Regions from separate parts of the Aurantimonas litoralis genome, predicted to be linked through region 2. Evidence: predicted binding sites of a transcription regulator. Region 2 holds the regulator's gene; the other holds the start of a gene.

Region 1 (3,408 bases), on a different contig from region 2:
GGCCTCGTCGATGCCGGCGACGAAGCGCTTGCCGTCGGCCAGGAGCCCGGCCTCGCGCGAAAAGTCGGGCCCGGCCGCGACGGCGGGACGGCGCGCGGGTTTCTTTGCGCGAACGGGAGAATCGGAGGAACGGCGAGCCATGTTGCGGCGAGACTCGCGCATTCTCCGATTCTCCACAAGCCTCGCCGTGTTCGGGGTGGCAAACCGGCGAGACCATCCGGCCGAGGGGGAGGCCGGACGATGGGGTATCCCTGGCGTCAGAGCAGAGCGAGCTGGACGCCTGCGCCGCGCGGCGGGGTGAACAGATCGCAGCGCAACTGCGTGCGGCTCTCGTTCAGGCCGAGCCGGCGCGCCGCCATCTCGAAGCGCCGGCGGATCTGGAAGGCATAGGGCCCGGTGCCGCGCATCCGCTTGCCCCATTCGGCATCGTAATCCTTGCCGTCGCGCATCGATCGCAGCAGCGACAGGACATGCCGGTAGCGGTTCGGGTAGTGGCGCAGCAGCCAGTCCTTGAACAGCGGCGAGACTTCCAGCGGCATGCGCAGGAGGACGTAGCCGACCTCCCTCGCGCCGGCGGTCTGCGCCGCTTCCAGGAGCCGCTCGATCTCCGAATCGGTAAGGCCGGGAATGATCGGCGCGGTCATCACCATGGTCGGCACGCCGGCCTCGCTGAGCGCCTTGACAGCCTCCAGCCGCTTGGTCGGGGTCGCGGCACGCGGCTCCATCGCCCGCGCCAGCGTCCGGTCGAGGGTGGTCACCGACAGCGCCACCTTGGCCAGCCCCTTGGCGGCCATGCGCGACAGGATGTCGATGTCGCGCAGGACCAGCGCTGACTTGGTGACGATGCCGACCGGATGGTTGGCAGCCTCCAGCACCTCGAGGATCTCGCGCATGACCCGCCAGCTCTTCTCGATCGGCTGGTAGGGATCGGTATTGGTGCCGATGGCGATCGACTTCACCTGGTAGCCGGGCTTGGACAATTCGCGTTCCAGGAGTTCGGCGGCGTTCGGCTTGGCGAACAGCTTGGATTCGAAATCGAGGCCTGCGGACAGGCCCATATAGGCGTGGGACGGCCGGGCGAAGCAGTAGACGCAGCCATGCTCGCAGCCGCGATACGGATTGATCGAGCGGTCGAAGGAGATGTCCGGCGAGGTGTTGCGGCTGATGATGGTCTTGGGCTTTTCGACCTGCACGTCGGTCTTGAAGGCCGGCAACTCGTCCAGCGTGTTCCAGCCATCGTCGACGGCCTGCCGCTTGAACGGCTCGAAGCGCCCGCTCGGGTTGAGCCCGGCGCCCCGTCCGCGCCGCCGCTCGAAGCCGATGCGTAGCCCGGCCTCGCCGATGATGTGGTTCGCGATGTCGACGCCGTCCGGCGCGGAGAAGGCGGCCTGATCGGCCTTGGCGATGTCCTGCATGACGTTGCTCTCCCCATGTTCCGGCTGCGTTCTGTGACTGACGTCCTAAACCCGTTAAGAGAACAAGACAAGAACAAAAACGTTCCGATCTGGTCAGGGCCGATGGGCTCGGCTAGACGAAAGGGATGCTGAGCGTTTTCATCGACTGTGGACCCGAGGATCACTGGCTGGCGGCGACCCTCGCGCCGTTGATACCTGGCGCCGTTGAGGGGCTGGTGCGCGAGGTCGTGCTGGTCGATCGCGGCATGGGAGAAAATGCCCGCAAGGTCTCCGACCATGCCGGATGCCGGATCGTCGCGGCGGAGGATTTCCGCGACGCCATCGAGACGGCGCGCGGCGACTGGCTGCTCCTCCTGGAGCCGGGCGCGCGGCTTCTGCCCGGCTGGATGGAGGCCGTGGTCGAGCATGCCGACATGGTGGGCGCGGGACGAGCGAAGACGCAGGCGGCACGCTTCCGCCGGGCGCCGAACGACCAGCCCGGCTTCTTTGCGAGGCTGCGCCAGATCCGCACGGCGATGGCCGAAGGGTTCCTGGTCCAGAAGCGCCAGGCGATCGGCCTGTCGAAGCTCGCCTTCAGCCTCGAGGAGGTCGCCAAGGGCGTCGCGGTGACCCGGATGCGGGCCTTCATCCGACCGGCGGTACGGGGCCGGCCCGCGAGCTGACCGTGCGGCTCAGGCGGTCCGGCCGCCGCGGCGCAGATGCTCGTCCAGACGCGGCATGATCTCGACGAAATTGCAGGGCTTGTGGCGGTAGTCGAGCTGCGCCTTGAGAATATGATCCCAGGCATCGCGGCAGGCGCCGGGCGAGCCGGGCAGGGCGAAGACGAAGGTGGCATCGATGACGCCGCCCGTCGCCCGCGACTGGATCGTCGAGACGCCGATCTTGTCGTAGGAGATGCGGTGGAAGACCGCCGAGAAGCCGTCCATGCGCTTTTCGAACAGCGCCTCCAGCGCCTCGGGCGTCACGTCGCGGCCGGTGAAGCCGGTGCCGCCGGTGGTGATCACCACATCCACGTCGTCGCGCTTGCACCAGCCCTGGACGACCTCCTGGATCGCCGGCACGTCGTCGGTGACGATCTGCCGGTCGGCGACTGTGTGGCCGGCCTCGGTCAGCCGTTCCACCAGCAGCGAGCCGGAGCGGTCCTCGTCGAGGCTGCGGGTGTCGGAGACGGTGAGGATCGCGATGGACAGCGCGATGAAGGAGCGTTCGTCGCTCATGGGGCCTCCCTTGGCATGTCTGCGGGGGCGGCACGGTGCTCGGCACCGGACAGCCACCATTCGGGATGGGACGCGGCGATCCGGCCGCGGGCGCGGGCAAGCTCGGCGTCGTCCTCGAACAATCCGTAGACGGTCGCGCCCGAGCCGGACATGCGGGCGATCAGCGCGCCTTCGCCAGCCAGCGCATCGCGCACGGAGACGATCTGCGGTGCGAGCCCTTCCGCCGGTGCGGCGAGATCGTTGCGGGTGGCGTGAAGCCAGGCGACCAGTTCGGCGGCAGTCGCGAACCCCTTGGCCGGGACCGGCGGCAACGGCGCGTTGTCGCGCTGTTCGAGCGCGGCAAAGACCGCGGGCGTCGAGACCGGCACGCCCGGATTGACCAGCAGCATGTGCAGGGCCGGCAGATGCGCGAGGGGCTGAATCTCCTCGCCGATGCCGGAGACGCGCGCGGCACGGCCCGCAACGCACATGGGAACGTCCGCGCCGAGCGTGGTGGCTTCAGCGAGCAGGGCGTCGCGGACGGCGGGCACCGCGTCGCCGATCATCCGCAGGAGCGCCGCCGCATCGGCCGAGCCGCCGCCGATCCCGGCCGCCACGGGCAGGCGCTTGTCCAGCGTGACGGACAGGGGCGGCAGCCGCAGGCCGGCATCGGCCAGCACCTGCCGGGCGACGGCGATGGTGCGGTGGAGAATATTGTCCGCATCGGTCGGCAGGCCCGGACCGAACGGCCCGGCCATGACGAGGCCGTCGGCACCCTCGGGTGCTGCGGCGACCGT
Region 2 (3,408 bases):
GGCAAGATCCTCGTCGCGCTCTCCGCGATCATGGTCACGTCGCTTCTCGCGGGATCGGCGACCGCGCCTTATGCCGCCTATCATTTCCACCGGATGGCGGCCTTCGGCTTCGTCGCCAATCTCCTGACCATGCCGCTGTTCACGCTGTGGATCATGCCGCTGGCGCTGGTGGGAACGCTGCTGATTCCGTTCGGGCTCGATTCCTGGCCATTCCAGGCGATGGGAGCCGGCCTCTGGCTCGTCCTCGAGATCGCGCGCAATGTCTATGCCTGGCTGCCCGACCAGGCGATCGGACGCGTGACCGCCTTGGGGCTTCTGCTGCTGACGGCGGCAATCCTCACCGCATCCTGTCTCGCAAGCCGGTTGCGCTGGCTTGGCCTCCCGCTGGCACTGGCCGGATTCATTGCTGCGCCCGACAGGACAGCCCCGCCCGAGCTCCTGATCTTTGAGGACGGCAAGGAGGTCGCGACCCTCGCGGCGGACGGCCAGCTTGCCTTCCTGCGCGCAAGGCCCAGCGGCTTCATCGCGGAACAATGGGAGCGGGCCTTCGAGGCACGGGCGCCGCGGGGCGAGGACACCGAGCGAATCCGTGCGACGCTTCCCGCGGAGTGCGCGGCCAAATATTGCCGCTTCACCACGCGCGGCGGCCTGCGTGTGGTCTGGACGGAGGATTATGCCCGCACGGGCAATGCCTGCGACGAGGCGGATGTCGCCATCGTCTCGCGGGCGATCCGGCTTGCCGAATGCCGGTCCGGCGCCGTCCTGGTGACGCTGCGCACGCTGCGACGCACGGGCTCGCTGGCGATCGGCCGGGAGGCGGCGACGGGCCGGCCCCGCATCGTGCAGGCGATCAGCGATCCGCCCGAACGCTGGAACGTCCACCGGCTTGCGCCCTGGCCGGAATATTGGCGCAAGCCCGCCGCGCCGGACTCGCCGGTGACTGTCACGCAGCCGGCGTCGGCGACCGTCAGCAATAGAGGCCCGGCCGGTTCAGGCCGAACCGCGACGGCTGCGCCCTGAACGAGGACGGGCCGGTTTCGGGCCTCAACTCTTCGGGCGCGAGTCGCGAGGGCTTATCATCCGTTCTGCGCCGACCGTGTCCCGTTCGAAGCGGTCAGTAGCGGCGGATCAGGCCGATCAGCTTGCCCTGGACCTTGACCCGGTCCGAGCCAAAGATCCGGGTTTCATAGGCCGGATTTGCCGCCTCCAGCGCAATCGTGTCGCCGCGACGGCGGAAACGCTTGAGCGTCGCTTCCTCGTCGTCGACGAGGGCGACGACGATCTCGCCCGGAGTCGCCGTGTCGCCCCGGCGGATGACCACCGTGTCGCCGTCGAGAATGCCGGCCTCGATCATCGAATCGCCCTTCACTTCGAGGGCGTAATGTTCGCCGCTGCCCAGCATGTCCGGCGGAACGACGATGGAATGGGTGTTGTGCTGGATGGCCGAGATCGGCACGCCGGCGGCGATGCGTCCCATGACCGGGATGGCCGTCGAGGCAGACGCCTTGGCCGGCGCCGGCTGCACCGCGGGTGCGGGCCGGGCCGTGTCGCGGCTGCCTTCGATGACGCTCGGCTTGAATCCGGTGCGCCCGACGGGGGCCGGGCGGTTGCCCTGAATCGACTCGGGCAGTTTCAGGATTTCCAGCGCACGGGCCCGGTTGGGCAGGCGGCGGATGAAGCCCCGTTCCTCGAGCGCGGTGATCAGGCGGTGAATGCCGGACTTGGACCGCAGGTCCAGCGCGTCCTTCATTTCATCGAAGGACGGGGGCACACCAGTCTCGCGCACCCGATCGTTCACGAAGACCAGAAGATCGTGCTGCTTGCGCGTCAGCATCCGGGCGACTCCTCAAAACAAAACCTGAACAAAGCTATCTGTTCTAGTTGTGTTCCGCAAGTGGCTCCAGCGCCGTCAGGGGGACGTAATCGCAGGGATCGCCTGCTTCGGCCGGTGCGGCGCGGACCGGCCGGACGAGCAGCGCATCGGCCGCGGCATAGATCGACAGCAGCGAGGAATCCTGCCGCGACAACGGCACGATGCGGGGCGGGCCGGCGCCGTCCGGTTCGATCCGGGCGCGCACGAAATCCGTGCGGTCGCCATTGTCCGGCATCGGCGCGGCGAGAACGCCCCGGCGGTAGAGCGGACGCGCGGGCCGGCCCGCGAGGCGCCGGACCAGCGGCGCCAGGAACAGGGTCGCGGCGACCATGGAGGACGCGGGGTTGCCGGGCAGGCCGACGACCCGCATGTCGCCCAGCCTGCCGGCCATCAGCGGCTTGCCGGGGCGCATCGCCACCTTCCAGAAGTCGAGGGAGACGCCATGGGCGGCGAACACCTTGCCGACGAGATCGTGGTCGCCGACCGATGCGCCGCCGATGGTGACGAAGATGTCGGCGCCGTCCGCGATCGCCTGCGTCAGCTGGGCATCGATGGCCGCTTCCCGGTCGGGCGCGATGCCGCAATTCAGTGGCAGGCCGCCGGCCTCGCGCACCAGTGCGGCGACGCCGAAGGTGTTGGAGGCGACGATCTGCGACGGGCCGATGGTCTCGCCGGGCAGGACGAGTTCGTCGCCGGTCGCCAGGATCGCAACACGGGGACGGCTGCGTACCGGGATCGCCGGATGGCCGCCGCTGGCGGCCAGCGCGATGGCGCCCGGGGTCAGCACCGTGCCGGCGGTCAGAAGCGGCGTGCCGGCTGCGAAGTCGATTCCCGCTGGGCGGATGTGCTGGCCGACGACGACCGGCGCCGTCGCCGTGACGGTGCCGTCCCGCCGGTCGGCGTTCTCCTGGATCAGGATGGCGTCTGCGCCGGCCGGGACCGGCGCTCCGGTGGAGATGCGGATGGTCTCGCCTGGCTGCAGCGTGCCGTCATAGGCATGGCCGGCGGCCGATTCGCCGACGAGCCGCAGGGAGGGGAAGGGCGCTTTGTCGCCAAGGTCGGCGGCGCGGACCGCGTAGCCGTCCATGGCGGAGGCGTCGAAGGCCGGCTGGGTGCGCAGCGAGGCAAGGTCCGCCGCCAGAATGCGGCCCGACGCGTCGCGCAGAGGGAGCGTCTCGGTGCGGACGAGGGGGCGGGCGTCCTCAACGAGGAGACGGTAGGCCTCCTCGACGGGTATGAGACTCACGACGCGGCGTCCGCCGACCAGTCGCCGGAGCGGCCGCCGGATTTTGCCAGGAGGCGGATGCCGCTGATGGTCATGGAGCGGTCGACCGCCTTGGCCATGTCGTAGATGGTGAGGCAGGCGACCGAGACGGCCGTCAGCGCCTCCATCTCGACGCCGGTCTTGCCGCCGACGCGCGCCGTCGCGGTGACCCGCAGGCCGGGCAGCGCAGGCTCGGCGGTGATCTCCACGCCGATCTTCTCCAGCATCAGCGGATGGCAGAGCGGGATCAGCTCGTGGGTCTTCTTGGCGC

The links. Region 2 encodes LexA, which represses DNA repair genes until DNA is damaged. Its sites were predicted from a motif close to TGTTCNNNNTGTGTTCNG; they were not measured.
Region 1: a site for LexA is predicted at 1,474-1,491, ahead of N7I30_RS02935 (glycosyl transferase family 2). Genes of this name have one in related genera too.

The regions. Positions count from the first base shown of each region.
Region 1 is NZ_JAPFBM010000001.1:611,011-614,418, reverse strand. Features, by position in the region: gene rnhB (ribonuclease HII) at 1-162, opposite strand, end outside; gene N7I30_RS02940 (PA0069 family radical SAM protein) at 258-1,415, opposite strand; gene N7I30_RS02935 (glycosyl transferase family 2) at 1,541-2,077, shown strand; gene moaB (molybdenum cofactor biosynthesis protein B) at 2,087-2,632, opposite strand; gene N7I30_RS02925 (4-(cytidine 5'-diphospho)-2-C-methyl-D-erythritol kinase) at 2,629-3,408, opposite strand, start outside.
Region 2 is NZ_JAPFBM010000007.1:53,081-56,488, forward strand. Features, by position in the region: gene N7I30_RS14830 (ComEC/Rec2 family competence protein) at 1-1,020, shown strand, start outside; gene lexA (transcriptional repressor LexA) at 1,115-1,834, opposite strand; gene N7I30_RS14840 (molybdopterin molybdotransferase MoeA) at 1,878-3,119, opposite strand; gene moaC (cyclic pyranopterin monophosphate synthase MoaC) at 3,116-3,408, opposite strand, start outside.